2 regions of the Paenibacillus sp. FSL W8-0187 genome follow, and region 1 is predicted to be linked to the other one. Evidence: a T-box and tRNA genes for the amino acid it is inferred to sense, from the RefSeq annotation. Region 1 holds a T-box; the other holds one or more tRNA genes.
The links. A T-box is a leader RNA that pairs with one kind of tRNA and senses whether it is charged. The one in region 1 lies ahead of metG (methionine--tRNA ligase), so its partner is inferred to be a tRNA-Met.

Region 1 (16,161 bases):
AGGCATGCCATCCGGCACCGTTGCAAGCGTCAGCTGGTCGCCGTAGGAGGCGGCCAGAATCATACCTTGCGACATTTCACCTCTAAGTTTCACCGGCTTCAAGTTCGTTACGCAAATCACTTTGCGTCCGACTAATTCCTCCGGCTTGTAGAACTTCGCAATGCCGGATACCACTTGCCGCTGCTCAAATCCGAGATCAAGCTGCAGTTTGAGCAGCTTATCTGCTTTCTTAACCGGCTCAGCAGCGATTACCTGCGCTACGCGCAGCTCGACCTTGGCAAAATCCTCAATGCCGATTTCCTCTTTAAGCTCTACAGGCTCCTCCGTGCTTTCGGCGGACGAAGCTGCTGCCGAGGTCGTAGGTTCCTCCTGGGCGGCCTTCGTACCGCCTGTCATCGCCTCTGCGATGTAGGCCACTTCCTGCTCTGTATCCAGGCGTGGGAATATCGGCTCGCCCTTTTGAAGCTTCGTTCCAGCTGGTATGGCTCCGAACTGGCGTCCGCTTTCCCAAGTCGTCCATTCGCCTTCCGCCAGACCGAGCTGATCCCACATTTTCTTCGGCGTACGGGTCAGGAACGGCTGCAGCAGGATCGATGCCACACGGAGCGTCTCCACCAAATGACTCATGACAGATGCCAGTTCATTTCGTTTGCTCTCGTCTTTGGCCAGCGTCCATGGCTGTGTCTCATCAATGTATTTGTTGCTGCGACTGACAAACTGGCTGATCGCCGTCAGCGCAACCGAGAATTCCATATTTTCCATAGCGGTTTCGACTTTCTCATAAACCGACTTAGCTGCTTCCTCGATCGCTGCATCAAACGGCGTTACGCCAGCGGAGAAAGCCGGAACGACTCCGTCAAAATATTTATCGACCATGGCCACGGTACGGTTCAACAGGTTACCCAAGTCATTGGCCAGGTCTGAGTTCACCCGTTCCACGAAGCTTTCCGGCGTAAAGGTGCCGTCCGCTCCGAATGGAACTTCACGCAGCAGGTAATAACGAAGCGCATCGAGACCATACCGGTCAATCATCGTAACCGGATCGACCACATTCCCCTTGGACTTGGACATTTTCCCGTCCTTCATCAGCAGCCAGCCATGAGCAAACACCTTTTTCGGAAGCGGAACATCGAGCGCCATCAGAATGATCGGCCAATAGATCGTATGGAAACGGACGATCTCCTTACTCATCAGGTGAACATCGGCCGGCCAGTATTTGTCATACAGGCTGGTGTCCTCCGTACCGTATCCGAGTGCCGTTATATAGTTCAGGAGTGCGTCAATCCACACATAGATCACGTGTTTTGGATCGCTCTTCACCTTCACGCCCCACTCATAGGTCGTACGGGACACAGCCAGATCCTCAAGACCCGGTTTAATGAAGTTGTTGATCATCTCATTCTTGCGGGATACCGGCTGAATGAAATCCGGATTCTCCTCGTAATACTGGAGCAGGCGGTCCACATATTTACTCATGCGGAAGAAGTAGCTCTCTTCCTTCACAAGCTCTACTGGTCGGCCACAGTCCGGACAGTTGCCGTTGACAAGCTGACGTTCCAGGAAGAACGACTCACAAGGCGTGCAGTACCAGCCTTCGTATTCACCCTTGTAGATGTCATCTTGCTTCAGCAGACGTTCAAATACCTCCTGCACAACCTTGGTGTGGCGCTGCTCCGTTGTGCGAATGAAATCTTCGTTGGATATGTCCAGCTTCTTCCACAGGTCTTTGATGCCTGCCACGATGTCGTCAACGAACTGCTGCGGGGTTTTCCCAGCCTCCGCCGCTTTGCGTTCAATCTTCTGTCCGTGCTCATCGGTCCCCGTCAAATAACGGACATCGTATCCACGAAGCCGTTTGTAACGAGCCATGGCGTCGCCGGCCACCGTAGTATAAGCATGGCCGATATGCAGCTTGTCGCTTGGGTAATAGATTGGCGTTGTAATATAAAACGTCTTTTTGTCTGCCATAGTAACCTTCCTTTACCGTGAAATTGATTGTTTGTACCAAGTAATCTCTTATTGAAAAACAGCAGTAAACAGCAAAAAACCCCCGTCCCCATGGGACGAGAGTTGTTCTCACGTGTTACCACCCAAATTCCCTGTCCCCTTACGGGTAACAGGCTCATCTGCCGTCATCCGGCCGTCCATTAACGCTGGCTCACGCCGCTTCTTTACGGCAGCCTTATTACCTGGACTGCAGCGCTCAAAAGCGGATCCTCCAAGACCATTTTCCGAAATTCGCCAAGACCGGTTTCCAGCTGTTCCGGCTCTCTGTTCAAGGCAAGCTTTTCGTACTTATCTCTTCCTCGGATATACCTATAATTTCTTACATTTTAATCAAACGGGCTGCGGTGTGTCAAGGTGAGTCGCGTTCCGTGGGATGGCTATGTCCAAAGACAGCATGCCATTCCGCTTCGTATCGATTAGGATACCCCAAAAACGCTATTTCTCTGTCAATGAAGACGACACCTTATCCTTGCGCGGTGGAACCATGTCAATGCCGCCTGGATGAAACGGATGGCATCTTGCTATTCGCTTGGCCGCCAGCCAGGAGCCCTTCAGCGCGCCGTGTACCTCAATCGCTTCCAGTGCATAGGCCGAGCAAGTCGGGTAGAATCGGCAAGTCGCCGGTTTCAACGGAGAAATGAATTTCCGATAGAAGTGTATCGGCACCTTCACTACCCTACGTGCCGTGCTCATACCCGGCTGTCCCGCTTTCCTCCACTGGCTGGTGAAGTTTCCTTATCGGTATTGTCCTTGCCGCAGTCCCGGCAGTAACCGAACACTTCGAATTTATGCTGAACCACCTGGAAATCATCCGGTGCATCGGTCAGCTGCATCGGGCAAAACGTAATCGGGTACGTCTTCTGGCACTGCAGGCAAATCATGTGATGATGATGATGCTCTTCGCTGCATCGTCCTCGAAACTTGATGCCTTCCTCGAACACTACCTGCTCCAATACACCGAGTTCGTACAATACCCGAAGATTCCGGTACACTGTATCAAAGCTCAAACCGCTGTACTTCCGGCCCATATATTCGTACACATCCTTGGCCGTCAAATATCCAGGATGTTCCCCAAACAATTTGGCAAGCGTCTTGCGCTGATCGGTAATGCGCAGCCCATGTTCCGACATGGCGTCGATGATCTGTTCCGTCGTAAGCATACGGAGGTAACCTCCTCTACTTGAAGATACTCTCTCCTTATAATGCCTGAAAAATAAGACAGCGTCAATGAAAGCGGTTGTGGATAGACTAAACCCCTGCAAGGTACTGCGCCGGCCGGAACGCGAAACACTTGACATTTGACGAGATCCCTTGGCAAGAGCCAACAAAAAGGACAGCCCTAACCATGTGCTGGCTGTAAGGCTGTCCCTTTGTTATGAATAAATAGTGGATTAGTTCTTCACTTGCGGAAGCGGCTGGAACAGGAAGTTGATTGGCAAGCTGCTTCCCGGCGCCGCCGTAAACAGGATTTCCACGGTCTGCTCGTAATTCCCCGTACGATAGAGAACGGCAGCTTCATTCGGTGCAGATATAGCGCCTCCGCTTGTATTCGGCGTCTGAATGATAGTTCCGTTCACCATCAGCGCACCCATGTACTTGCCTCCACGCGGATTCAGCGTGATCAGCGTATTGGGCGCTACGCGGTGCAGCTTGATTTTGTAAAGCACACCGAAGTTCCCGGCATTGGATTGATATGAACCGTTAATGCCGTCATACCCTTCCAGATTCGGATCGTTTGTCTTGTCACCGAGCGCTAGACGGGTAGGCGTGTTGCCAACCAGATCATGGGATTCAATGATCCGTGTCGAGTCCGGGTACGTTCCCCGGTTATGAACGCCATCGCTCGGATGGAGCTTCAGGTAAGGAAGCTTTTGAATCGGATCCTTGGCTTCATCAATCATGATGACATCATACCGGATCGGTGAATCCGAATAGAGATCAGCAAACATGGACAGCACCTGCTGATTCTTCAAGGTTTGCGCGCTCAAGTCTTGCAGAATGACCCGGCTTTCCCCAGGCGCGAGCGAGATCGTCTTGAATGAATCAGCTGATTGCATAGACTCGAGGTAACGCTGAACAGCTGCTTTTCCCGTGGCAGTCGGTATATTAATCGGACCGCCTATTCCCGTATACTCGGTTGTCAGACGCGCCGTCATAGTGTTGATGTTAGTGGCGACGACGTACATCTTCATGTTCTTCCCGGTTGCGTTCAAGTGGTGGATCATGAATCGCGTGCTGGCATTGCCGACCTCGCGGTAGACGATACCCTCTTGATAGACGGTTTCCGGAGAGTTGCTGCGAATCAACAAATAAGGTTCGGAGCTTCTTGTAATCGGCATCAGATTCCATGTCGGCACAGCGGATCCGTCAAAGGTGTATTTGTCGCCGATGCCCGTAAACAATTGATTGAATTGATCACGCGTATACAATACTTCGCTCGTTACGTTGATAATCTTCTCGTATGAGCTGGTCGCTCCATGTTTATCAGTAACAATCAACAGCACTTTATGCGGTCCTGCCGTAAAAAAGGCCTGATCGTTGTTTTCCCACTTATACGTAAGCTCATCGCCAGGATCGTTGTCATAACTCATATTCATGTACGTTATTTTCTCACCGATCTTATATTCCTGTTTATCCGTTTCGAACATGGCAACAGGCGGCGTATTCGGAGCGGATACTTGAATGCTCAATATATACGGGTCGCTCCACTCCCCGCTGGAATCCTGTACCGAGTAGGAAACCGTATGCACGCCGGGTTCGTCAAAAATCTCTTCCCGGCCTTCCCAATGCTCGTCAACAATAGCCAGGCCCGTCGGCGAATAGGCATTCGTCTTATACGTAACCGTTGTTTGTCCGGCGAGGATCTCACCAGGCTGCACCGTGAAGGAAGCTACGGGCTTTGCGCTCAAGCTAAGGATAACCCGCTTATTCGGCTGGTCCACCCGATAGGTGATGTCCAGCGCCTGCGTAATGCTGGTCAGCGGCACCATGAACGTATTGTTGGACTGGTAAGCCGGTCCCTTCATCGATTTTCTGACCCCGTTCACGGTGTAAACGCTGCTGTTCGTCTTAAAACGAAGCTCATCGTTACCGCGGATAATAATCGTTTCCTTAGTCTTTCCGTCATAGGTCAGCTTCAGGCCGACACGATCAACGAGGGAGCGAATGGCAACATAGGATACGCCGTTCTTAACTGCCATCGGCTGACCTGCCGTATACGCTTTCCCGTTCTGATACATCTTGTTGCTGTTCATCATCAAGATGAGGTCATTGGGCCCGAGATTCGGTATATGCGGAACCTCGCTGCCAGATCCCCCGCCGTTATTTCCGCCTGGCTGTTCACCATTACCGTTGCCGCTGCCCATACCGGATAGATCGAGAATAACCTTCTTCTCGGGCTGGTTCACCTGGTATGGAATTTCAAGCGCTTGCGTGATCGCGGTTAACGGAACCATAAACACATTGTTGCTCTGGTAGGCAGGGCCTTTCATCGAACGTACCTGTCCATTGACTTTATAGTTGCTGCTTCCTGTCGTAAACCGAAGTTCATTACCATCCTTAAGGATGATGGTTTCCTTCGTTTTATTATCGTAAGACAGCTTCAGTCCTGCACGTTCAACCATGGCGCGAATGGCGACATAGGATACCCCTTGCTTCACAGCCATCGGCTGACCCGCTTTGTATTTCTTGCCGTTATGGTACATCACATTGCTGTTCATCATCAGTACAAGTTCATTCGCAGAAAACTTGGAAGTACTGACTTCGGGCTCTCCGGATGGGCTGCCCTCTTCGTTCTCTGAAACCTCATTATCGGAAGGATCGTTTTCCGTATCCTCCTGCTGCTCATTGGGTGCAGAAGGTTCGGCATTCGGATCGCTAATCGTACCTTCGACTGAATCAGAAGATGTTTCCTTTGGCGTTGCTGATGTTTCCTCCGCTTGCTGCAAGTCCGTCTGTTGTTCTCCACTCTGCTGGCTTTGTCCTTCCACCGGGGACTGCAGCGCTGATTGGCTATTTAGCGCCGGAGCTGTAATATCCGGTGATTCAGCTGCCGCGGGAAATGCCATGGATACCTGGGCCGCGGCAAGGACTGTAATCATCGAGATTCTCTTGAAATTCATTCTCTACTCCTTTAAAACTCTCAGTATAGTCTGTCTGCCTCTATTGGACATACTATTAGACGCGGACTTTCCCCAAAAGTTGCTCAGAAAAGGCTGGAAAATAGGAAAACCGGAGCATTCCTGGGTAGGAAGACTCCGGTTTGAGCAACCCTTATTTAATTATTGACATAGTCCTGATTACCGCTCCAGCCAAGCGGATAAGTCTCGCTGATTCCTACCGGGAGCTTGCCCTCAGGCGTAACCCGTCCTATTAAGACACCCGCGGCTGCATTCATATAATAAGGTGTGTTCTCGTAGCTGCACAAATACGTCGGAACCGGCGGAAGATCATTGATATCATAGGGATTACGGGTAGCGACGATAACAAGTGCCACATCCTCAAGTTCAACCAGCTTGTTCACCAGCTTCTGCTGGCCGGCGGGAAGGCGGCTCTCGGAGGTGTACGTAGCTACTATAATCTGTTTATATCCTTCAGCTACCTTAACGGCTTGCTCTACCTCTTCGTCGGACATATCCGTTCCGACACGCAGATCGTCTGCCTGAACCCCGTAACTTCTCAAGGCATCCCCTAAGGTGTAGCTCTTGCTCCATGCTTCATCCACCTGGGTTGCCTGAAGCAGCTCAGGCCAGATCACCGCAACGGCCTGCTCCGGCTTAAGAGGCAGCTGCCCTTCGTCTTTCACCAGCGTGATTCCTCTGCCTGCAATTTGAGCCAGCAATTGTTTGGTCTCTTCCGCAACCTCGCCAATCGGGTAGACCGGAAGCTCCTCAGCGAGCTTTGCATTACGCTGCTTAAGCGCCAATATCCGATCTACAGCCTTGTCGATCAGCTCTACCGGGAGTCTCCCGCTACGGACAGCCTCAATGACGGCCGTAATCGCCGCCGTCTGCTCCGATAGATTATGGCTGACCAGTACGCAGTCCGCACCCGCTTCGATCGCGCGTATCGCGCCCTCCGGAATCCCGTACTCTTTGGAGATTGCGTGCATCTCAAGGCAGTCCGTTATGATCAGACCTTCAAACCCCATCTCCTCCCTCAGCAAACCCGTTAACACGGCATGAGAGAGCGTCGCCGGCAGATCGCTCGGCTCTATCGCCGGGAAACTGACGTGAGCCGTCATGATGGCGTCCACTCCGTTCTGGATCGCTTGCGCAAACGGATACAATTCCACGCTGCGGAGCCGTTCCAAATCATGCGGTACAGAAGCCCGCCCGAGATGAGAATCGACGCTGGTGTCGCCATGGCCCGGGAAGTGTTTGGCCGTAGCGGATACACCTTCTTCCTGGTATCCCTTCATTGCCGCAGTCCCAAGAGCGGCAACAGCTTGAGGATCTTCGCCGAAGGAACGCACGCCGATGACCGGATTACGTGGATTGTTGTTCACGTCGAGACAAGGAGCGAAGTTCATATTTACACCAAGTGAACGCAATTCGCGTGCCCCGATTTGTGCTACCCTGTACGAATCCTCCGCGCTGCCCGCTGCTCCAAGCGCCATATTCCCCGGAATGCGGCTGATGCCTTCATGATCAATTCGTGCAACCATACCGCCCTCTTGATCAATCGAGATCAGAAGCGGGAACTTCTGGCTGTCCGATGCGAGCTGCTGTAAGGACTCCGACAGTTCGGCAAGCTGAGGCAGCGTTTTCACATTCCGGCGAAAATAGCAGATGCCCCCGACCTGATATTGTTCAATCAGTATCTTGGCATGCTCATTCGGCGTCAGCGCGTTGAAGCCGCATATAAACATTTGTCCTACCTTTTGTTCTAACGATAAATCTGCTGCCGTCCATTTCATTGATTTCATACCTGCCTTCTATCAATTTAAAGGACTTTGCAAGCCAGGCGGGATTGATCTAGTGATGACTTTAGCAGCCTGCATGGGTCCTATTAAAACCTATACCGTTGCCTCTCCGGACATTTCCCGGAATTCGGATGGCGTCATGCCGGTAGCCTTCTGAAATACCTTGGTAAAATACCGCCGCTCATGATAACCGACGAAGGAGCCGATCTGAGCGATATTCTTATCGCTGTTCACCAGCAGGAACTTGGCTGCCTCCATCCGCTGTCTCGTCAAGTACTCCACAAAGGTGAGTCCGACATGGTTCTTAAACAATAAACAGAAGTAGCTGGAGCTGATGCCCAGATGCTCCGAAAGCTCCTCAATCCCCAAATCCTGCCCCATATGGGTATTGATATACTCCAGAGCAGACGTTACCAATTGTTCCGGCGTTTTCTTTACGGCTTCGGGATTCGGAGCCTCATCAATTAGCGAAACGGTGCTGTAATACTTCTCTTTCGCCCTCTTCTTGCGGATTTCCTCCCCGATATCACGAATCTTCATCTCGAGTTCCCCGTAATGAATTGGCTTACTGATGTAATCCTTGACGCCCAGCTTAATTGCTTCCCGGGCATATTCAAACTCCTGATATCCCGTCAGCAAAAAGATCTCCGCCCGGCTTCCTTTCTCCCGAATCTTCGTTATAAAGGTCAGTCCGTCCATGACGGGCATCCGGATATCACACAGGATCAGATCCGGGTTGTACTGATCCGCTACTTCAAGTGCTTCCATCCCGCTTCGGGCAAGTCCGACAACCTTCATGCCCATCTCTTCCCAAGGCAGAACCTTGCTGAGATTGTTCAGGATGGGAGCCTCATCATCAACTAATAATGCCTTCAACATGCTGCCCTTCCCCCCTGTCATAATTGGGTATGACGCATTGTATAACGGTGCCGCCGGGGCGGCTTGAGCATATGAACAGACCGTAATAATCCCCGTACTGAATTCTAAGTCGGTCAGCCACGCTCCGCAGCCCAAGTCCCCGTCGTTCCTGGTTCACTTTGAGATTCTGCAACGTCGTCTGTTCGGATCCGTTATCCTCGGACACCATATATTCAAACATGGACAACTGCTCAGCGGTCATGCCGAGTCCGTTATCCTCGACCCGAATAATGACATTACCGAGTTCCTTCCATGCAGAGATGCGTATCCATCCCGTATAAGAAATGCCTTCAAAGCCATGCTGTATGCTGTTCTCAACCAGCGGCTGCAGCGTCAGCTTCAGGATACGGCTGTGCATAAGCTCTTTCGGCACGTCAATCTCGTATTCGAACAGGTCCTCAAACCGAAACTTCTGGATTTCAAGATAACTCTGCAAGTGCTTGATTTCTTCATCCAGCGTAATTTCTTCCTTCTCCTGAATACTGATCCGCAAGATGCTGGCAAGCCGGTAAACCATCTCACTGACCTTGCGTCCTTCATTCTGGACAGCGAGAACATTGATTGATTCCAAGGTGTTAAAGAGGAAGTGCGGCTTGATCTGCGCTTGCAGCACACGCATCTCCGCGTCGGTCTTCTGCCTCTGCTCCTTCTTGATCTGCGCAAACAGATTGTTGATCCGGTTCATCAAGTTGTTGAACCCTTTCGACAGCAGCAGCAGTTCATCCTCTCCCTTCTCTTCAACTCTCGCGTTCAAATCCCCATCTTCAACACGGCGCATAAACCGCACGATAACAGCGATCGTCCCGGTAATCCGATTCATAAACAGACGATTGAACACAATCGCGGTAACCAGACAGAGGCCCATAATGACGAAGAACCACTTGGCAAAGGAAGTAACCTCTTGCGATAACGAGTTCCAGTCAGTCACCGAGACGAGATTCCAGCCGTAATCATTCAGATGATAGATAGAAACAATATTCTCTTTGCCGTTAAACTTGGCTTTAAAACTTTGGTAGCCTTGCTTAAACTCAACGTCATGCTTCATATATTGACTGATATTTTGACCATCCATATCGTTATTGGGGTCAAATAGAATGAAGCCTTCATTGTTGACCAACATAAAAGATGTGTTCTGCAGATTGTTAGGGAGTGTCAAATTGCGGAAAATTTCTTCAAACTCCCACCTCTTGATCTGGACGACTAGAATGCCCAGCTTGCGGAGTGTCGTGACATCCTTAATCAGCCGGATCTGGGTGAATACCGGATCCGCTCCCGTCAACTCCGGAAATTCGTGCGGAGCCAGCCATTTGGGAATTCCGTTAAGCTGAACCACCTCTTCATATAAAGGACTATTCTTAAACTTTTCATAAGGCAGCGTCCTGAAATCTTCTTTACTGAATATAGGAATCGGTGATGATTCTTTATTAAAATGATATAAAAACGCATAGCTGATCGCAGGATGATTATATAGAAGATTCCGAAAGCTTCGCTGTCTGTCGTTTAATTTCAGCTGGTCCGCATTGGATTCCTTAATCAGGTTCTGGGCATCGGGATCCTTGGCGTTCAGCGCCATGGCGAAGACGGAGGTGGCAATCCCGTTATCCGTGACGTACTCCATCTCCTTAAACACGTTCAGAATGCTGTAGCTGATTGCTTTAAGGGAATATTCGGCTTGCTGGCTGTACTTTTTCTCAATCGAATTGTAGGTAATAAAGAATGTAAATAGGCCCAGCACAAATAACGGAATAATAATGAGCCCCAAAAAGGCTGTGAATAGTTTGTTCCGCAAATTCATACGCATGCTCCTGCTCCTAGTATTACCCCTTGACACTTCCTGCGGTGACGCCTTCAATGATCTTCTCTTGCAGAACGGCATAAATGATAAGGACCGGCAGCACGCTGAATATGATACCCGCAGACATTTGTGCGTAGTTCATATTGTAGGCGTCCCTGAAACCGACCATGCCGACAGGCAGTGTTCTCAATTCATCATTCGATAGGAAGTAGTTAGCAAGCAAGAATTCGTTCCAGTTACCCAGGAAATTGATAATAAATACGGTAACGATAGCCGGAACAGTCAGAGGTAAGATAATTCTAGCAAACAACCCTCCGGACCTCAATCCATCAATAACCGCAGCCTCCTCGATTTCACCGGGCAGCGACCGCATGAAGGCAGCCAGTATAATAACCGAGAACGGGATGGCATTGGCAACATAAGGTAGAATCAGGGCCATGTGCGTGTTCAAAATATCCAACTGCCTCATGATGCCATATATCGGCAGCATGAGAGAGTTATTCGGAATCAGCATGCCTATCAAAATACATTGAAAGACGATGGCGCTAATCCGGTTATATCTCATCCGCGTCACGGCAAAGGCCAGCATCGCTGCAAACAGAATCGACAAGCAGGCTGACAGCACGCCGATGTATAAGCTGTTCCAGAAATACGTGCTAATCTTGGCGTTCACCCATGCGTTCACATAGTTATCAAATACCAGCGTGCTTGGCAAACCAAAAGGGTTCGTTGCAATAGACTGGTTATCCACCTTCACGGAAGAGAACAGGACGAACAGGAAAGGATATAGTATGACGAGCAAGTAAGCCATCAGAAAAATGTGCGGGATCAGTTTCTTTATTGCTCTCATCAGTATTCAATCCTTTCGTTGCGTCTTGCGACCAGCACCTGGTAGAGCACCGTTACGATAATCGTGAAGAGGAAGATCAGCACGGCGATCGAGTTGCCAAAGCCATGCTTGAAGCTCGTGATCGCATATCGAATCATATATGTCGCCATAACGTCGGTTGAGCCGGCCGGCCCGCCCTTGGTCATAACCAGTATAATGTCCGCCGCTTTCATGGCTCCCGCGATCGAAAGCATGATCACAACAGAGATAATTGGCATAATTAATGGAAGCGTGATTTTGGTTGCTCTTTGGACCCCTGTCGCGCCATCAATTGCCGCAGCCTCATCCAGCTCTTTGGGTATGGATAGAATTGCGGCAAGAACCATCACGATGTAAAAGCCAGTCCATTGCCATGCATTCGTGATCAGGATGGCAATCATGGCCCATTTGCTATCCGATAACCAGTAGATGGGTTCAATTCCAACCAGCCCTAAAATCTCATTCATCAGACCAAAGTCCGGGTTGTAAATGAATCCCCATAAAATGCCGATCACAGCCGTCGACATGATGGATGGTGCAAAAACCGCCGTTTTATAAAGTCCCTTCAAACGCTTCACGTTTGCGATTAACAGGGAGAAGAATACGATCGTCGGAACCTGGATCAAACAGGAAAAGAGAATGAAATAAACATTGTTCCTGACAGCCTTCCAAAAAGCATCATCATTCAAGGCTGTCACATAGTTATCGAGCCCAATGTACTTCACATCTTTGGAGATGCCATTCCAGCTCGTAAAGCTGTTGTCAAACGCAGTAAAGATCGGGTATATGAAAAAAGCCAGAAACAATAAGAATGCCGGCAGCACAAAAACGATGTAAATCAGAGGATTTCTCAGCGCTTTGTTCATGGTAACCTCCGTTTTTATGTCTGATGTTGTTTAGGCGAAAGGGCACCCCCATGTACCGCAGCGGGTGGCGCCCTTTCGTCTAGAATTTTAGTTATTCCTCTGAAGCATTGGCCGCTTCTTGCGCTGCTTGCACATTCTCCAGCATCTTCTCGGCATCAAGCTCTCCGCCGATGACCTGCTGTATGCCCATGCTCAGTGCAGTGTTTACGTCGGCTTGAACAAGTGCATCAAAGGCAGGGAAGGATTTTTTGATCTCACTGACGCCTTTGAAAATGTCCTGCATAAGCGGATCATCCGAAGTGGAGTTCATTGTTGCCAGATCCATCTTCATTGCCGGCAGTACACCGTCTTCTTTCAGACCGCGCAGCTGCATTTCATCTGTCCACATATTTTTAATGAGTTCTTTAACCGCTTGAAGTTTACGAGGATCTTCTGCTACCGCTGCCGAGAATCCATATCCGTTGTTTGCGTCCTGCATGACGATGACAGGGTCGCCTTCATTAACCGGAGGCAGGTTGAAGTATCCGACCTTATTTACCAAATCACCTGCTTGAGCCGGATCTCTAAATACGGAGTTTGCCCACGATCCGTCCATCATCATGATGGCTTCGCCAGTGATCATTTGGTTTCTCATGTCCGCATATTCGAAGCCAAGCTCGCCTTTTTTGAAGTATCCCTTCTCAACCCATTCCTGGTGCTTCTTCACACCTTCCACGACTTTTGGATCGGTCCATTTGGTTTCCCCGGTTTTGAAGCCGTAAGTAACCTCTGGCCCTGCGTAATAGCTCCACAGGTTGTTCGTGGTCATGAGCGGAATCCAAGCATCCTTGGAGGATTGGGCAAAAGGAATCTTCCCGTCGGCCTTTATCGTTTCAGCAATTTGCTCCAATTCAGCCAATGTTTTAGGAACGTTCAAACCTTTTTGGGTGAAGTAATCCTTGTTATAGAAAATACCCTCAATGGAACCCCCAATCGGCAATCCGTAGATCTTGCCGTCATGTGTAAATGGATCCAGTGTCGTAAATTTGTCTTTAATGCCCAGTTCATCCAAAATTGGGGTCAAATCAAGCATTAAGCCTTCTTTGGAATATACGCCTGCATCCGGGCTGCCGAACACATCGAATACTTCCGGCGGCTTACCGGCTGCCATCTCGCCTCTCAGTTTCTCTTTCCGGTTCACTTCAGAGTCCACAGCGTCCAGCTTGATTTTCAGCCCGGGCACCGCCTCTTCGGTTTTACTGACAACATCGTTCAGCAATGCGAGACGGAATTTCTTGGATTCACCTACTTGCGTATGGCGAATGGTGATTTCAAACGGCTCATTGCTGGCCGTTCCTTCCGAACCACCTGACGGTTTTTCTGCTGCCTTGTCACCGCCGCCGCATGCAGACAAAAGCGTGGATGAGACGAACAGAAGCGACATTAATAATGCCAGACCCTTTTTCTTCATTGTCTTTGACCCTCCCGAAGTGTTTGTTTATTTGATAGGCGTTTTCCTCACATCTTCATTATAGAAAGCGATTCCATTTTTCGATAGGCCGATATTTTTCTTGCCAAGGGATAAAATCTTCTACAAAAAAAACAACAACCTTTCCATATGGGGAAAGGTTGTTGTCAGTAATCGTAACGCATATATGAAATTAATTAGAAATCTATTAGCTCTGGACAGTCTCTATTTTCTTGGGTATCTCACCAATCAATCGGTAAGCGCGTGCCACTTCTTCCTCGGAAGGTGAAGGTACGCCCTCCAATGGATAAGCCATGCCGAGCTCCTTCCATTTGTAAACGCCCATCTGATGGTAAGGCAAGATTTCGAATTTCTCGACGCCGTGCAGCGTCCGAATAAATTGACCGAGCGCAATCAAGTCTTCTTCGCTGTCATGGATGCCCGGCACATAGACGTGGCGGACCCACATGTTCCGATCATGGTCAGACAGCCAGCGGGCCGTCTTTAACGTCCTTTCGTTCGACTTCCCGGTGAGCTTGATATGCTTCTCGTCGTTGATATGCTTCAGATCAAGCAGCACCAAGTCGGTAAACTCCAGCAATTCCGAGATTTTCTCCGGTTCATTATAGCCGTTGCTGTCCAGCGTCGTATGCAAATTCCAGCGGCGCTTCACTTCCTTGAACAGCTCCGTGACAAAGGGATACTGCAATGTCGGCTCACCACCGGAGACGGTTAACCCGCCGCCCGATGAACGGTAGTAGCTCAGATAAGGTTCAATCTCAGCCAGCACGTCCTCCACCGTCATCTCGCGTCCTTCATGCAGTCCCCAGGTATCCGGATTATGGCAGTATTGACACTTCAAGAGACAGCCCTGCATGAAGAGCACAAAGCGGATACCCGGACCGTCCACCGTTCCGAACGTTTCTATGGAGTGTACATGACCTTTTAGCATGGTGCGTCATCCTTTCTGTATCCGCTAGGGTTGTCTTCCATCCTTACATCGATCCGTGGAACGTACGGTTAATGACATCGAGCTGCTGCTCACGCGTCAGTTTGACGAAGTTAACTGCATAACCGGATACCCGAATCGTTAACTGCGGATAATTCTCCGGATGCTCCATCGCATCGATCAACTGCTCCCGGTCAAATACGTTGACGTTCAGATGGTGTGCCTTGCTGCCAAAATAACCGTCCAACATCGCAACCAGATTGTTCACACGGATATCACTTTCTTTACCAAGGGCTTTCGGCACGATCGAGAACGTGTTCGAGATGCCATCAAGACTATCCTCATAAGGCAGCTTGGCCACGGAAGTCAGCGAAGCGAGAGCTCCCTTCTTATCGCGTCCGTGCATCGGATTTGCGCCCGGCGCAAACGGCTCGCCTGCCTTACGTCCATCCGGCGTGGTTCCTGTTTTCTTGCCGTATACGACGTTCGACGTAATCGTGAGCACCGATTGGGTCGGCATTGCGTCACGGTAAGCCTTGTTCTTGCGAATCATGCTCATGAAGGTCTCGACCAATTCAACGGCGATGCTATCCACGCGATCATCGTTGTTGCCATAGCAAGGGAACTCGCCTTCGATTTCAAAATCCACTGCAATTCCTTGCTCATTGCGTACCGGCTTCACCTTTGCATATTTAATTGCACTCAGTGAATCCGCTGCTACGGACAGGCCTGCGATGCCGCATGCCATCGTGCGCAGGATATCCCGGTCGTGAAGCGCCATCTCAATCCGTTCATAGCTGTATTTGTCATGCATGTAATGGATAACGTTAAGTGTATTCATATAGAGCTTCGCGAGCCATTCCATCATCGGCTTGAATCGCTTCATGACTTCATCATAACTCAGGACCTCGGCAGCGATAGCCGGATATTCCGGTCCAACTTGGGCGCCTGATTTCTCATCCTTACCACCGTTGATCGCATAGAGCAACGCTTTGGCAAGGTTTGCTCTGGCTCCGAAGAACTGCATCTGTTTCCCGATGCGCATGGCGGATACGCAGCAGGCGATGCCGTAATCGTCTCCGTAAATCGGACGCATGAGATCATCATTCTCGTATTGAATCGAGCTGGTTTCGATGGAAACTTTCGAACAATATTTTTTGAAGGCTTCCGGCAGCTTCTCCGACCATAACACCGTCAAGTTCGGTTCTGGAGCAGGTCCCAAATTATACAAGGTATGCAGGAAACGGAAGCTGTTCTTGGTCACTCTCGTCTCACCGTTTATCGACATGCCGCCGATGGATTCCGTTACCCACGTTGGATCCCCGCTGAACAGCTCGTTATAATCCGGCGTACGTAGGAATTTCACGATCCGAAGTTTCATAACGAAA
Region 2 (16,161 bases), 250 kb from region 1:
ACAAACGGAAGATACCAAGCGACGCATAGCCGAGGCCGCCAAGGCGCTTTTTATGCAGAAGGGTTACAAATCAACGTCAATAGAGGAAATCGTTGAAGCCACCGGCAGCAGTAAAGGGAATATCTATTATCATTTCAAGAGCAAGGAAGGGCTGTTTCTGTATCTGATCGAGGAATGGGACCTCGAGTGGGAACAGAAATGGAACAGTAAAGAGCAGCATTACACCACCACCGTTGACAAGCTATACGGAATAGCGGATCAATTGGTGTTTGATGATCTGAACCACCCCTTCTCTAAGGCGCTTGATGAATTTATGAACAGCAATGGAGATGTTACCGAGGAAGTAGAGCAGCGAATCGTCCAGATTATTCGGAGCCATTTGGAATTCGATCAAAGATTGCTGCAGCAAGGGATTGATCGCGGGGAGTTTGAGAATCATAATGTGGAGCAGCTTTCCGTCATCTTTGAGAGCCTCATTGTTGGTTTAAGCCAAATGTCCCGCATAACGAAGGTGGAAAATGCGCTTTCCCTTTATCATGCCGCCATCAAAGTATTTCTGCATGGTATTGAAAAGAAATCATGAAAAACAAGACTCTTTTTTCATAATCTATTACAAACCGAACGTTCAGTATATAAATAGTCGGATTACATCATTTTCATCATGTCATTATTAAATCGTCTTTTATTTTGGAGGAATCATCATGTCATTACTGATGCGAAACAATGGAGCCATCCTGCTCCTCATGTTCAATATATTTCTAGTCTTCACCGGCATCGGGCTCGTCATACCTATTATGCCAACCTATATGACGGAACTGCATATCAGCGGAAGCACGGTAGGCATGCTCGTTGCCGCTTTTTCATTAACACAGCTGTTATTCTCGCCACTTGCGGGTAGATTGTCGGATACCATGGGTCGTAAAAAAATCATCATCTCCGGCATGATTGTGTTCGCTATATCGGAATGGTTGTTCGGAGCTGCCAGCACACCGCCGCTCCTGTTTGCATCGAGAATGCTCGGCGGTATTGGCGCTGCGCTCATTATGCCTGCTGTTATGGCCTACACGGCTGACGTGACTTCGAATGAGGAACGTGCCAGGGGCATGGGGTTCATTAATGCTGCGATTACGACAGGTTTCATCATCGGACCGGGCATCGGAGGGTTTATCGCCGAGTTTGGCATTCGCGTTCCTTTCTACGCTGCGGCTGTTGCGGGAGGAATTGCCGCACTGGTAACGCTGCTGCTGCTTCCGGAGTCATCCACCAAACAGGAAGCACCTACCTTGCTGGGACGGAAGAAGGAGAGCATGGTTGTCCAACTGGTACGTTCTTTCAAAGAACCTTATTTCTTAAGTTTGATCATTGTATTTGTGCTCTCTTTCGGCCTTGCCAATTATGAAACGGTGTTCGGCCTGTTTGTGGATCATAAATTTGGGTTCACCCCTAAAGATATTGCCATGATCATCACATTTGGATCGATTGCGGGTGCCGTCGTCCAAGCGACGATTTTCGGTTGGATCCTGAACCGGTTCGGTGAGAAAAGAGTCATTACGCTCAGCTTGCTTACCGCAGGAATCTGTATCCTGTTAACCCTGTTTGTGCATAAATACTGGCTGATATTCCTTGTTACCTTCCTGGTCTTTCTGTCGATCGACATCTTACGTCCCGCTATCGGTACGCAAATGTCCAAGCTGGCGAAGGATCAGCAAGGCTACGTGGCCGGTCTGAACTCGGCCTATACCAGCCTGGGGAATATTGCAGGACCGCTGGTAGCAGGGTATCTGTTTGATTTGGACATCAACTTTCCCTACATCTCCGCGTCCATCGTCCTCATCCTCTGCTTCTTCCTGGCCATGCGTGCTGGCAGAGCCTGGGCCGCAACAGAGGCTGTCATGAGTGAAGGGTAACGAAGGATAACTTCCTTCAGCAACGTTTATAGCCAATCATTAAACAAGACACCGCCGGAAGCTTCTGGCGGTGTCTTGTTTTTGGTTATGTATTTTTAATATGCCACCAGGACGATCATCGCCAATAAAGCCACCAGCGCAAACAAGAGAGCCCATCCCAATTCGAACCGTCTTTTTTCTTTATATGCCTTAAAGGCTTTCCGTGACTCAAATACGAATACGACCATCAAGAAGGCAAGCAACACAGGCAATCCCCACGACTGATTTAACACCCACTCTGACACCTTAATCCCCCATCCTATATCTAAAATCAGCTGCATCCACCCAGCAGCAGCTGTATAAATAAGCGTATCCCCAATGATTCTATTAAAATGTACCGTATGTCGCCCCCGATTACAAATCTCGCTTAAAATATATACCGAAAAAGACTCCACCGGCATTGTTGGTGGAGTCTTACGTTAAAGTGAACCGCGGGGAGTTTTTCGCTTCGGTTATGTTTGTTTCGCTAAGGTCCTGATCATGCCGCTCAGCTTCACTCTACGTCAATTGGATGTTGTATCTTATCCTTATAAAAATCGAGATACAATTGACCGTCGGTTCCCTTGACCGCATAAAAAACATCTTCAATATTTTTGTTCCGGTCTTTTAATTTATCATGAACCCAATCGGGGGAAAGATCATTTACCTTTAGATTCTTCTCTAAAAGTTGTCCATCCATGATAAGCTCAATCGGAAACTGTTGATTCCCTTTCATTCCCTTTTTCATATCTTTTAAAGTTACATTCTGGTATTCCTTTTTCTTCATCACAGATATCATTCCATTGATCTCTAATACGCCGTACTCAACTTCCGAGATGTCAAAAATATCTTTTTGTCGTAACATCTGATTTACTGTATCTAATGTTAATTTATTTTTCTTTAGATTCTCTTCAAGAATCTTCCCACCCTCTATAAGTATACTCGGTGTCCCTTCAGCCCACATACGGAATTTACGGTTCTTCACAACGAGCTTTGATAAAAGATAGGATGTAAATGTAAAAACAGCAAGCGAGATGAGTAGTTGTATTACCTGCAATTTTTCATTGAAAGCAAAATTTGCAGCAATTGCACCCAAAATAACGGCGGTAACAAACTCATGAAAATTCATGTTAGATAACGTTTGTTTTCCCAAGAATCGCGTAATAATCAACAAAAGCACAAATGCAGATATACTACGAAGCAGAATTATCATATGTTCATCCATGTGAGCCCATACACCCCATTTTCATCGTATAACATATATATGGGCAATTTTCGCAAAAATAAACCGATAAGGATAGCAAAGTTTCAAGAATATACTCTAATTGAACTTCTAATTAATCGGTGATCTCAGCAAAAGACCCTTGCATCGCAAGGGTTTTCGATAAAGTGGGCCCTGAGGGACTCGAACCCTCGACCAGTCGGTTATGAGCCGACCGCTCTAACCAACTGAGCAGGGTACAGCCAGTTTAGTTACTTCATTATATATAGGTTTAGAACTGCAAATGTTTTCGTGGTTTTTATGTTTTTGTCAGCAATTGCGTTAGACCACTAGCCGTCAAAGTTTATTGTTTTATAATTCTTAAACGAGAGGTGATTGAATCAATGTCGCAAAATTGAATTGGTGTACGTGACCATCGTTTAATGTAGTCTGACCAGTTACAAAATGTACGTGTTTGCCATTTCCTACTGGAATAGCCGGTCCAGTTCTAATCTTTTTCAGATTATGAAAATGGTTCAAGAAATCAGTTTTTTCTAATTCAATTTCGTGGACATGACTATTCCCCACTCGAATCGCTTGCCCTGTAACACCAGCAAACCGATGATTGTGCCGATCTGCTCCTTCTTCTGCCAGCTTGGTACTACCTTCAAATTCATGTACGTGTCTCTGTACCTTTACGCGTCTCTTCACCTGTTTTGTAGATGTTATTCTAACCTTCTTTACTGCTTGCCGTTTCGTCTGCATTCGTTGTATGCCTCCTTAAATTTAAACGACTTACAACATCCTATTTAGACATACATGGTTATGTGCAAGGCCATTATTAGGACTACTCTAATAGTTTTTATAGTTCATCCTTCTGTTTGGCTATTCCGGCTTTGAAGAGCTCGTGCGGCATTAGCAAATTCTTACTCTCAAGTGTTCCGATTGTCGTTCCTCTCGGCTTTCAGTTATGATGGAATGCGAGATAGCGGATGTCAGATAAATTGCGCTCGGCGGGCCGCTATCTCAGCCGGGGGATACCTGGACTAAGGGGAGGACGTGTCAGCGTCCTCCTTTTAATAAGTCTTTGCATAAGAAAAACCGCCCAATCATTAGGCGGTTTGTTCTAAACTATAGTGTTCCGTTAGCTTAGTCAGCTTAGTACGTCGATGAGGAGCACATCATTTGAAAAAACTCGGTCATCAAAAAAGTCGTCTACTCCTATTTTGTATTCAACATACCGGTTGCGCCGAATTAAAGTCGAACATGGCGATGATTACGATGTCGGCAAATGCTTTAGCGTTCGCAACCGATTGAACTTAGAGCTACTACCGGACTAATCTTCTAGCTCAATTGCGATACGTGCAAGGACACCAGCTGGATTATCTCCGCTTCTGTTTGCGTTTGACGGGAAGTTAAAGGCGGCGATCACAATATCATTTGTACCTCTCCGAAGGAAACGCCTAATATTAAACGTTCTTCCCGGATTAAAGAATGAAACATTGCCCTGCGGATTGTCGATAACTACCGGCCGTCCATTTATTAAAACGATGGCAAAGTTATCAACGGACAGGAATAAGCTAGCTCTCTCAATATCGTCTCTAATCGTAAATCTTCTGGCGACCACAGCAGCGGGACCGTTAGGGTCATTTCTTCCCCAAACGTAGGATTCACCAGCTTGTGGCGCTACCCAGGCAGGATTCCGCTCGATTTCAAGTGCGTTTACCCAATTTCGATTCGTGCTGATTATCCTATTTCTTTGGTTAATAACAACTGGTACTTGTGCATTCAATGCTCTTTGCGCGGCAATCATCGTCCTCATTGCCTTTGCAACGCTACTCGAACGGATTCCGGAATGTCTCTTAGGTGCATGCAGTTGTTTCACCGTATGATTTCCCATTTTTCTGACTGTTCTTTTTGGCAATTCGTGTTCCCTCCTTTTTAATTATCAAATCCTTAACATATATATGAGTACATGGATTCAATGGATATGGACAAATGATTAGTCAAATCGCTCAATTTCCTCAAATGAAAATAGTCCCCCGTAAAAACGGAGATCTGTCTCACATTTTGCAACCAGCTACATAGAGTTCTTGCCGATCGTCCAGGTCAACAACTGACACCTCCAGCTCTGATAGCCCAGCTCATGAACCATGATCTTATACCGTTGATGCCCTGTTGGTTTCTATATATGGATGCACGACAAATAAGGGGCACACGCCAACGCTGTGCCCCTTCTCTACTATTTTCTGCCCTTGTCACGATTCATGTGTTCGCAGACAAATAAACATGCCTTACAGCACTGATCTCCTCGTTGTTTGATGTTCGGTTTATGTACAATGAACTTAATCCAAAAACGGGGACGGAAAGTAGCCGTCCCCGTTTACCGAATTGGGGATACCGCATGGGTGCAGTATCGTAATTGCTGAATTAAATTAAATCAAATCAATGAATGCTTCATTCAGGTGCTTAGTTAAATCCAAAAAGTTCCCAAGATAATAACCAAGAGAATAAATAAAACCAGAACAGTACCTACTGGATTCCCGTATCCGCCGTAACAAGATTTTTCGTAACTCACCGATATTTACCTCCTTGTTTTGTGGAATGGTACAGTTTATGTACATAGACGGACTTAGTCTGGACATTTCGGCAATCATGATCAGAATGTGCTAATGTACCATAAATAGGACTGGGAGGGGTTCCTCACATCGCGGTCTACTTGAAGAACGGACGTATTAGCCATACTCTCAGTGCCTTCAGCTATCTGAAAGTCGCAGTTGAACACCTTGGAATGACCACAGCAATGTTCAATGAACGATACTGTCGATCAATAGCTGCCGTTAGCAAATGCGTTTTTCACCATAGTTTTTCACTCAACTAAACAGTCCTATAAACAGCAAAAAACCCTTGCATCGCAAGGGTTTTCGATAAAGTGGGCCCTGAGGGACTCGAACCCCCGACCAGTCGGTTATGAGCCGACCGCTCTAACCAACTGAGCTAAGGGCCCTGAACATACATGTACACATAAACATAAGGACGTCATACATACATCGTTTAAAAATTGGTTGCGGGGGCAGGATTTGAACCTGCGGCCTTCGGGTTATGAGCCCGACGAGCTACCGAACTGCTCCACCCCGCGTCAATGCTGTATCAAACAGCGACAAGAATAAATATACACCATTCCCCTACAACAAGTCAAGTGCTGTTTTAATGGAATTTTCTCAAGGCATAAACCGCACGCCATAGCGACCCTTTTTGGAACGGTAAACCTCCACCATCCGCGGATCATGGTACCCGAACAGCCAGCCATCCTGCTCCAAACGTTTAGCGAAGCAGCCCGCCTGAAATTTGCTTGTATACAGCTTTCCGTAATATACCCAGTTCATCCTATGCGACTCCTTACCCGAATGATAATGTAATGCTGTCATATTATATCCAAACTTCCACAAAAAAACCGAAATCCAACAAACTTCTTTTGCGGCTGCTCAAGCGCCAGAATTTGCTTGCGACCGTAGATCACCAGCTTCTTCTTGCCTTCTTTCAAAAATGACAATCGATCCGTTTGGCTGCTGTTGTTGCGTCGTAATTATCCTCTCCTTTTCTTGCTCCTCCGGTGCGGTGCCGCAGGCATACGGCCCCGGTTCATTTTGTTCAGAAACGCGGCGTTCCGCTGCTTCTTCGGCAATCCCAGTACGGGATAATGAGCTTTCAGCTTATCCATATTGTCCTGGATGAACTTATACCGATGAATGAAAACAACGGCCATGTACAGACCGAGAATTAACAGAACAGAAAAGGCCGCTATCCCCATCACAAATCCGCCAAGATCGCCGGTTACCGCAACCACTACGTAATACCCAGTGTAACCGATAGCCGCAAACAGCAGGGCCGCTTTGCCCGCTTTTCCAACGCCGCCTTTGCGCTCCATGGACTGGTAAGCCCCTTGCTGCAGTGCTCTGAAATACAACACATAAAAAACGAAGATGAGCAAAAGCATCACCGCTGCCGAGCTAAGCCCATACCCGATGGATTCAACTCGGGCCATGTCATACATCATTTTGAGTATAGCGATCTCACAAGTGACCGCCACCGCCAACCCGTATATCCCCAAGTACAGCACAAAACCGACCTCAGACCGGTACGGATTTACACTCAGGCCAATCCCCCATAGCAGCATAACCACCCACAGCGCCGCAGCTACATACATGTATATCGACATCATCGGCGCCGCCAACGTGACCAGTGCAGGGATCAGCATAATGAATAAAAAACATACAATGCCGCCCCGAATCTGCTCGGCAGGGATTAGCCGGAAATGAAACTGTTCTTCCTCTGAAATCTTTGTGCTCATCTTGCCACTCCCCTTATTGCCCCGCTCTTGTTCACGTTGATATTCGTGACCAGATTCCCCGCCGTTTGTCACATTGGCTCGCATATCCGCGCCTGTCTTTCTCAAGCCAGACACCCTTGTTGGTTCAGCATTTCAGGTACTACACTTAATGCGCTCAATCACCGCGCCAAGCTCCCGTATGATTTCCGTTACCGTGGCGCCCCAAATTTGATCCTGTTCGCCTTCATTGCGAATTAGCCAATTGGAATGCTGTCCTCTCAACAGTTCGATTCCCTGTATTCGGCAGTTCAGATCCGGACAATAGTACGCTGTAAAGGTAGCGTATCTCTCCGGATGGCTGACACAATCGGCCAAGGCGGAGACAACCGATTCCGGGTAGCCTTGGGCAAGCAAGTACTTGCGAGGCTCCTGCTCCCCTTGCTCGGCACTCATCCATTGCTGAAACCAGCCTTTAGGCATTGCCAATAGAGCTGTATCACGGTTCTTCCGATCCTCCAGCTGCAGATGATTGATGATTTTAAGCCAAGCTTCCGAAGGGGTTCCCAGCGCTTCCAGCACATAGACTCTCTCACCGTCAGGCTCGCTTTCAATATCGGCCTTTACCACCAGACTTGAACTGTAATAAATGAAACACTCCTTCGGCTCCTTGTCGGAACCGGACACCCTCATATGTATCGTTAACAGGGTCCGGCTGCATACTTTTATGTATTCCAGCAGTTCCTGCACAAGAACCGGCTCGCTGTCACCCGTATCAATCAAGTCTTTCTCCTGCAGCTCCTGCTCAATCTTGGCCACTTCTATGGGCATCTCCTCGGTCAACGTTCCACGAAAAGGGTCCTCTAACCCAATAACAGCCCGCGCACCGACAATGCCAGTAAGTACAAAGAATTGTTTGCCGGTCAGTTGGATCCTTGACGGAATTTCCAAAGATCTCTCCTCCTTACGGTCAGCCCCGCCTATTTTTGTGTTAAAATCTGACGTTATCATTACTATTATAGGTGAGACATCTCCTTGCCCTCTACCAAGTCGTGGCCCTAAATTTATAGGAACATATACTCAAATCAGCCGATTTTCAAACTGCTCAACAGTAAAATTTCATAAAAAAACATTCCCGGGTCGAAATCACCTCTGGAATGTTCTTGTACTCATGTTAGATTAGACGGATCTTCCTGCTGGATAATACCGTGATAAAGAATCGTCATCAGCTGTTCACTGATCACGTTCAGGCTCCCCAGACCATGGTACCATTCGTTCCGGGCTGTAAATTCCTTGATAAAAGTAAGGAACGCAACCAATACCTGGGGAGAGATGTCTTTCCGTATCTGTCCAAGCTGCTGGCCTTTAAAGATCAGCATTTCAAATTCCGGAACAACGAATTTCTGGTTGAATTGGAGCAGCTTGTCCATCTGCTCCGGGAATTTGGCCAGATCCGCCACAAATTTCTGCGAGACAAACGCCGAAAATTTGTGCTGATCCTTGTAGAAGACGGTTAACGCCTCAAGCGGATCTTTTGCCTGGTCCATCATATCGCGGTAAATCGCCATGAGCTCGTCAACCATCCGGTCCACGACATGATCCAGTAAGCCCTCTTTGCTCTGATAGTAGTTATAAATCGTCATCTTGGAAACGGGGACCGCTTCGGCAATCTGCTCCATACTCGTCTGTAAAATCCCCTGCTCCAAAAACAACCGCTTCCCGGCTTCAAGCACTGCTTCTTTCTTAGCATTCATCTGTTAGACTATATCCCTTCTATATCAGCATAAGGACACCGATGGCTGGCTACCAGCCGCATACAGTCCTAATGTAACGATCCAGCCTGCCGCTGTCAACCCGGCACCCACCATGGATTGTCTTCGCCACATTACAATAAAAAAAGCCGTCGCTCTGCGATAACTCACAAAGACGACAGCCTGATGATCTTAGCTGGTATAAGTTGTTTACACGCCAAAGGAAGTTGGATTCGATCTCCAGGATTGAAGAAGCTCCACATCCTGTTCCTGAATCCGATTCTCGGATAGCGCAACATCAATCAGCGCTCCGTAATTGGACAAGCTCTGCAGTGGAATACCGGCTTCAGCAAAAGCTTGTACCGCTTTATCCAGCTGGTAGCTGAATATAGCCAATACCACCAGCGGCTCTGCCCCTGCATCCTTGACCGCTTGCGCCGCTTTGAGCGAACTGCCGCCCGTGGAGATCAAATCCTCGATCACAACCACCTTCTGACCTGGCTTGATCAAGCCTTCGATTAGGTTTTCCTTGCCATGCCCCTTTGCTTTGTCCCGAATATAGGACATGGGCAGGTTCATCTTCTGGGATACAAAGGCTGCATGCGGAATCCCGGCTGTGGCCGTACCGGCAATGGCCTCGGCCTCCGGATATTGCTCCCGGATGACGGCTGCGAACGATTCAGCAATGTAGTCGCGAATCTCGGGATAGGACATCGTCAAGCGATTGTCACAGTAGATCGGGGACTTAATTCCCGACGTCCACGTAAACGGCTGGTGAGGTCTAAGAGAAACGGCCTCAATCTTCAGCAAATAAGATGCGATCTGATGTGGAATATTCGCGAGTGTACTCATGCTTGAATCATCTCCTCAATAATCTGTTTTGCAGCTTGTCTCGGGCTCGGGGATTCCGTAATGGGACGGCCGACAACCAGATAATGACTGCCCTTGCGGATGGCTTCCCCTGGTGTAAGGACCCGAGTCTGGTCTCCGATATCCGCACCGGCTGGACGGATACCCGGTATAACGGTCTTAAACGCTTGGCCGCATGCGGACCGAATGGCCTCCACTTCAAGCGATGAAGCGACGACGCCATGCAGTCCCGCTTGCTGAGCCAGCTTCGCATATCGTACGACCGCATCCTCTACCAAACCCGGGATGCCGATTTCGTTATTCATGACATTCTGACTCGTACTAGTCAACTGGGTTACCGCAATGATCGTAGGCATGGCAAGACCCGGGGTGTCCGCCACTGCGGCCTCCGCCCCGGCTTTTGCCGCCTGCATCATGAGAGCGCCGCCGCTGGCATGAACATTAAACATGTCCACACCCAGCCGCGTTACGCTGTTCGACCCACCTTTTACCGTGTTCGGAATATCATGCATCTTCACATCCAGGAACACGGAATAGCCTTTTGCTTTTAATTCTTTAACAAAATCGGGACCGGCAGCGTAGAACAGCTGCATACCGACCTTCATATAACACGGGATACCCTCCAACTGCTGCACTAATGCTTTCGCGCGCTCGGCATCGGGGTAATCCAGGGCCACCATCAGGCGGCCCGCCATTTCATTGTAGCGGGCGTTCATCTATATCCCTCCTTCTCGATTAAACCGGCATCGCTTCAGAGGAGAAGTTGATGGTCTCCAGCATCGTCAGAAGCTCACGAACCGTATCGAGCGAGGTCATACATACCACACCGTTTTCTACCGCTTCACGGCGAATTCGGAATCCGTCACGCTGTGGCGTTTTACCCTTGGTCAATGTGTTGAAGACGAAATTCGCTTCGCCTGTGCGGATCATATCCAAAATGTTCGGTGTTCCCTCGGACAGCTTATTAATGGTGGTCACGTTAAGACCCGCCTCTTTCAATGCTGCAGCCGTGCCGCCTGTGGCGATGATTTTATAACCAAGCTTATGGAAGCCTTTCAGCAGTGCTGCAGCTTCAGCTTTATCTTTATCTGCGATGGTAGCGATGATCGCACCCGTTGAAGGAATTTTCATGCCTGCACCGATCAGACCTTTGTACAGCGCTTTGGCATACTTCACGTCACGGCCCATAACCTCACCGGTGGATTTCATTTCCGGTCCAAGTGTAGGCTCAACGCGGCGAAGTTTAGCAAAGGAGAAGACCGGTACTTTAACCGATACATGCTCGCTTTCCGGCCACATGCCTTCCTCGTATCCAAGATCCTTCAACTTGCTGCCCATGATCGCCTGTGTTGCCAGGTTCGCCATCGGAATGCCTGTTACCTTGCTCAGGAACGGAACCGTCCGGGAAGAACGTGGATTCACCTCGATCACGTACACTTCATTTTTATAGATAACGAACTGGATGTTAACAAGTCCGCGTGTATTCAGCTCTTTGGCAATTTTGATCGTAATTTCGGCAATCTTATCTTTCAGCCCCTGGGACAAGTACTGTGGAGGGTATACCGCAATCGAGTCACCGGAGTGAACGCCCGCGCGCTCTACATGTTCCATGATGCCTGGAATCAGCACCGTATCGCCATCGCAGATCGCGTCTACTTCCACTTCTTTACCCATCATGTAACGGTCGATCAGAACCGGATGGTCCGGGTTAATCTTAACCGCCTCTTTCATGTAACTCAGCAGCTCGCTGTCGGAGTATACAATCTCCATCGCGCGTCCACCGAGTACATAAGATGGTCTTACCAGAACAGGATAACCCAGTGATTGCGCAGTTTCTACAGCATCATCAACTGAAATTACAGTTTTGCCTTTCGGTTGGGCAATCTCGAGTCTGGACAGAAGCGCTTCGAATTTTTTACGGTCCTCAGCTTCGTCAATGCTTTCCAAGCTGGTACCCAGAATCTTCACGCCCGCTTTGCTGAGCGGCTCAGCGAGGTTAATTGCTGTCTGCCCGCCAAACTGTACGATGACACCGATCGGTTTCTCCTGCTCGATGACGTTCATGACATCTTCGAGGAAGAGCGGTTCGAAGTAGAGTCGGTCCGACGTATTAAAGTCAGTGGAGACGGTCTCCGGGTTGTTATTAATGATAACCGCTTCGTATCCCGCCTTCTGGATCGCCCATACAGCGTGCACTGTGGAGTAGTCGAACTCGATCCCTTGACCGATCCGGATCGGTCCGGAGCCCAGCACGATGACCTTCTCCTTGGCGGATTCGATGACTTCATTCTCCGTTTCGTACGTCGAGTAGTAATACGGCGTCGTTGCTTCAAACTCCGCTGCGCAAGTATCCACCATTTTGTAAACCGGGCGCAATCCATGCTCGCGACGCAGGAATCCGATCGACTCCTCAGTTGTATGCGTGCTGGCATTGCCTTCTGCGCGAAGTTCGGCTATCGCACGATCCGTAAAGCCGAGTCGCTTCGCTTCGTACAGCGTTTCGTAAGTCAGTGACGCTTCGCTGCGAATGTGATCTTCGTATTGGATCAGGCGCTCGATCTTGTCCAGGAACCACCAGTCAATCTTTGTCAGGTCCTGAATCTGCTGGAGTCCATACCCCCGGCGGAACGCTTCTGCAATCAGGAACATCCGCTCATCGTCGGCTTTGATCAGACGCTGCTGAAGCACTTCATCGCTCAGCTCATTAGCGCCCTTCAAGTAAAGGCGGTGCACACCGATCTCCAGAGAACGAACTGCTTTATGGATCGACTCTTCGAAGGTGCGGCCAATCGCCATCACTTCGCCGGTTGCCTTCATCTGAGTTCCCAGCTTCCGGTTTGCGTGGATGAACTTGTCGAATGGCCAGCGTGGAATTTTGCTGACGATATAGTCCAGTGTAGGCTCAAAGCAAGCATAAGTCTGTCCCGTTACCGGGTTGACGATCTCGTCCAGGGTGTAACCCATCGCAATTTTTGCTGCCATCTTCGCGATCGGGTAGCCCGTTGCCTTGGAAGCAAGGGCAGAAGAGCGGCTGACCCGAGGGTTTACCTCGATGACATAATATTGATAGCTGTTTGGATCCAGCGCGAATTGCACGTTACAACCGCCCTCAATGTTCAGGGCGCGGATGATTTTCAGCGATGCGGATCTGAGCATTTGATACTCGCGATCGGACAGAGTCTGGCTTGGTGCCACGACGATGCTGTCGCCAGTATGAACGCCGACCGGATCAAAGTTCTCCATGTTACATACCACGATGCAGTTGTCGTTCGCGTCGCGCATAACCTCATACTCGACTTCTTTCATACCTGCGATGCTCTTCTCGACCAAACATTGCGTGATCGGGCTGTAACGAAGTCCGGAGCTGACCGTTTCACGCAGTTCCTCTTCGGTTGCGCAGATACCGCCGCCGGTGCCGCCCAAAGTGTATGCCGGGCGCACGATCAGCGGATATCCAATCTCATTTGCGAAGTCAAGCGCCTCTTCCAGAGTCGTTACAATCGTGCTTTCCGGTACGGGCTGATCGAGTTCACGCATCAGCTCACGGAACAAGTCGCGGTCTTCCGCTTTCTCGATGGACTCCAGCTGCGTTCCGAGCAGCTTCACATTCTCCTGCTCCAAAATACCTGCGCGTGCAAGCTCAACGGCCATATTCAGGCCCGTTTGCCCTCCAAGCGTCGGGAGCAATCCGTCCGGACGCTCTTGACGGATGATCTGTGTAACAAATTCGAGCGTAATTGGCTCGATATATACTTTATCCGCCATGTTCGTGTCCGTCATGATGGTCGCCGGGTTGCTGTTAATCAGCACAACCTCGATACCTTCTTCTTTCAATGCTTGGCAGGCTTGGGTTCCAGCGTAGTCAAATTCCGCTGCTTGCCCGATGACAATCGGACCGGAGCCGATGACGAGAATTTTTTTCAATGTATCATTTTTAGGCATATTAATGAGCTCCTTTCACGGCTGCGGCCAGAACCGCTTGGCGCGGTTTCCGGATTTCATTCTGTTTATGGTCTCTTATCATCTCAAGAAATTGATCGAACAGATAGCTGCTGTCTTGCGGACCAGGTGCAGCTTCAGGATGATATTGCACGGAGAAGGCCGGGAATTTCGAGTGCTTCAAGCCTTCAATCGTTTTATCGTTATTGTTGATATGTGTAACTTCCAGATCCGTACCTTTGACGGAATCTTCATTTACCGTATAGCCATGATTCTGGGAAGTGATGTAACAGCGTCCGCTGGCAAGCTCTTTTACCGGGTGGTTCCCGCCGCGGTGGCCGAATTTCAGCTTCTCGGTATCAGCGCCAGCAGCCAGTGCAAACAATTGGTGGCCAAGGCAGATGCCGAAGATCGGATATTCGCCAAGGAGTTCTTTGACCATATCGACCGCATACGGAACGTCTTTCGGGTCCCCAGGGCCGTTGGACAACTGAATGCCGTCCGGGTGAAGTCTGCGGATTTCATCAGCCGTCGTGTCATGCGGAACGACCATCACATCGCAGCCGCGGGAAGTCAGTTCGCGCAGAATTCCGCTTTTTGCACCGAAGTCAACCAGAACGATCCGCTCCTTGGAGCCTGGGCTTGTAAACATTTGCGGCGTTGAGGTTTTTGCCACCTGGTTGCGGAGTTCGGCGATCGTCGTATCACCGAGCATCTCCTTAAGCTCTTCCACTGGCTTGTTGGAAGTGGTCAGAATCCCCTTCATCGTACCGTAGTGACGAATGATCCGGGTCAACATCCGGGTATCAATCTCGCTGATACCTGGAATACCGTATTCCTTCAATAAGCTGTCAACGCTATATTCTGCACGCCAATTGCTAGGAACAGGCTCATGACGACGAACAACGAATCCGTGGACGAACGGCCGAATGGATTCAAAGTCATCCCGCGTGATGCCGTAGTTTCCAATCAAAGGATACGTCATGGTCACGATCTGTCCACAGTAAGACGGGTCGCTCAGCACCTCTTGATATCCTGTAATCCCTGTATTGAAAACAACCTCTCCGGTCATTTCAGCATCCGCGCCAAAGGATTTTCCGCTGAACAGCGTTCCGTCCTCCAGTAACAATCTTGCCTGCATCCCGATCACTCCTGTCATCTATGTGTAATTTATTTTATAAGTCTTTTGCCTAAGTGTTACTTAAAATCCGTGCTGCTCCGACCATTTCACTTCGCCGTCCACCCAAGTCATCACAGGCCAGCCTTTCAGCTTCCAGCCTGTAAATGGAGTGTTGCGGCCTTTCGTTGCGAACTCTTCCGGATTCACTTCTTTCTCTGCTTCGAGGTCAATCATGGTCAGATCTGCTGCTTTACCAGCTTCCAGCACACCCGTTGCAAGACCAAATACTCTTGCCGGGTCGCTGGTCATCCGCTTCACCAGCAAGCCAAGATCCCATTTGCCTGTAGCGACAAATTGGGTATAGAGCAGCGGGAATGCTGTTTCGAATCCTACAATACCGAATGGTGCAAGCTCCATGCCTTTCGCCTTCTCTTCCGGGCTGTGCGGCGCGTGGTCCGTTACGATCATATCGAGCGTTCCATCCAGCAGACCTTCTATACAAGCCTCCACATCACGCGGGGTGCGCAGCGGCGGATTCATTTTCCAGTTGGCGTCCAGACCGGGAATATCTTCGTCAGAGAGAACCAGATGGTGCGGGCATACTTCGGCCGTTACCGAGATGCCTATTGCTTTAGCTTGGCGGATCAAGCGTACGGACTGCTCTGTGCTCACATGGCATACGTGGTAATGTACGCCGGTGGCTTCGGTGAGCAGAATGTCCCGTCCGACATGGATCGCTTCCGACTCATTGGGTATACCTTTCAGGCCGTGCTTCTGAGCGAACTTTCCTTCCGTCACGCAAGCCCCTTTTACCAGCGAGTCATCCTCACAATGAGCAATGACCGGCATGCCCAGCGCCTTCGCTTTGTTCATGGCATCTTTCATCATCTGTGCGTTCTGCACACCAACGCCGTCATCCGTAAACCCGATCGCACCCGCTGCCTTCAAGGCCTCAAAATCCGTCAGTTCGCGGCCCAGCTCGTTTTTGGTAATGGCTGCGTAAGGCAGCACCTTGGCCAGACCCGCTT

Region 2: it has a tRNA-Met gene. The T-box ahead of metG (methionine--tRNA ligase) is inferred to sense a tRNA for this amino acid. The anticodon was not compared.

The regions. Positions count from the first base shown of each region.
Region 1 is NZ_CP150206.1:2,543,486-2,559,646, reverse strand. Features, by position in the region: gene metG (methionine--tRNA ligase) at 1-1,968, opposite strand, end outside; T-box leader at 2,057-2,316, opposite strand; gene yidD (membrane protein insertion efficiency factor YidD) at 2,443-2,700, opposite strand; gene MKY48_RS11295 (Fur family transcriptional regulator) at 2,697-3,167, opposite strand; gene MKY48_RS11290 (copper amine oxidase N-terminal domain-containing protein) at 3,399-6,128, opposite strand; gene nagZ (beta-N-acetylhexosaminidase) at 6,284-7,924, opposite strand; gene MKY48_RS11280 (response regulator) at 8,024-8,809, opposite strand; gene MKY48_RS11275 (sensor histidine kinase) at 8,787-10,643, opposite strand; gene MKY48_RS11270 (carbohydrate ABC transporter permease) at 10,666-11,493, opposite strand; gene MKY48_RS11265 (sugar ABC transporter permease) at 11,493-12,377, opposite strand; gene MKY48_RS11260 (extracellular solute-binding protein) at 12,469-13,827, opposite strand; gene pflA (pyruvate formate-lyase-activating protein) at 14,033-14,776, opposite strand; gene pflB (formate C-acetyltransferase) at 14,820-16,161, opposite strand, start outside.
Region 2 is NZ_CP150206.1:2,290,338-2,306,498, reverse strand. Features, by position in the region: gene MKY48_RS10185 (TetR/AcrR family transcriptional regulator) at 1-583, shown strand, start outside; gene MKY48_RS10180 (MFS transporter) at 702-1,907, shown strand; gene MKY48_RS10175 (hypothetical protein) at 2,003-2,179, opposite strand; gene MKY48_RS10170 (DUF421 domain-containing protein) at 2,440-3,150, opposite strand; tRNA gene MKY48_RS10165 (tRNA-Met) at 3,316-3,381, opposite strand; gene MKY48_RS10160 (YmaF family protein) at 3,508-3,891, opposite strand; gene MKY48_RS10155 (hypothetical protein) at 4,463-5,050, opposite strand; tRNA gene MKY48_RS10150 (tRNA-Ile) at 6,060-6,133, opposite strand; tRNA gene MKY48_RS10145 (tRNA-Met) at 6,189-6,265, opposite strand; gene MKY48_RS10140 (hypothetical protein) at 6,348-6,512, opposite strand; gene MKY48_RS10135 (hypothetical protein) at 6,713-7,477, opposite strand; gene MKY48_RS10130 (hypothetical protein) at 7,610-8,404, opposite strand; gene MKY48_RS10125 (TetR/AcrR family transcriptional regulator) at 8,623-9,207, opposite strand; gene MKY48_RS10120 (hypothetical protein) at 9,232-9,375, opposite strand; gene pyrE (orotate phosphoribosyltransferase) at 9,415-10,056, opposite strand; gene pyrF (orotidine-5'-phosphate decarboxylase) at 10,053-10,790, opposite strand; gene carB (carbamoyl-phosphate synthase large subunit) at 10,810-14,016, opposite strand; gene MKY48_RS10100 (carbamoyl phosphate synthase small subunit) at 14,018-15,154, opposite strand; gene MKY48_RS10095 (dihydroorotase) at 15,215-16,161, opposite strand, start outside.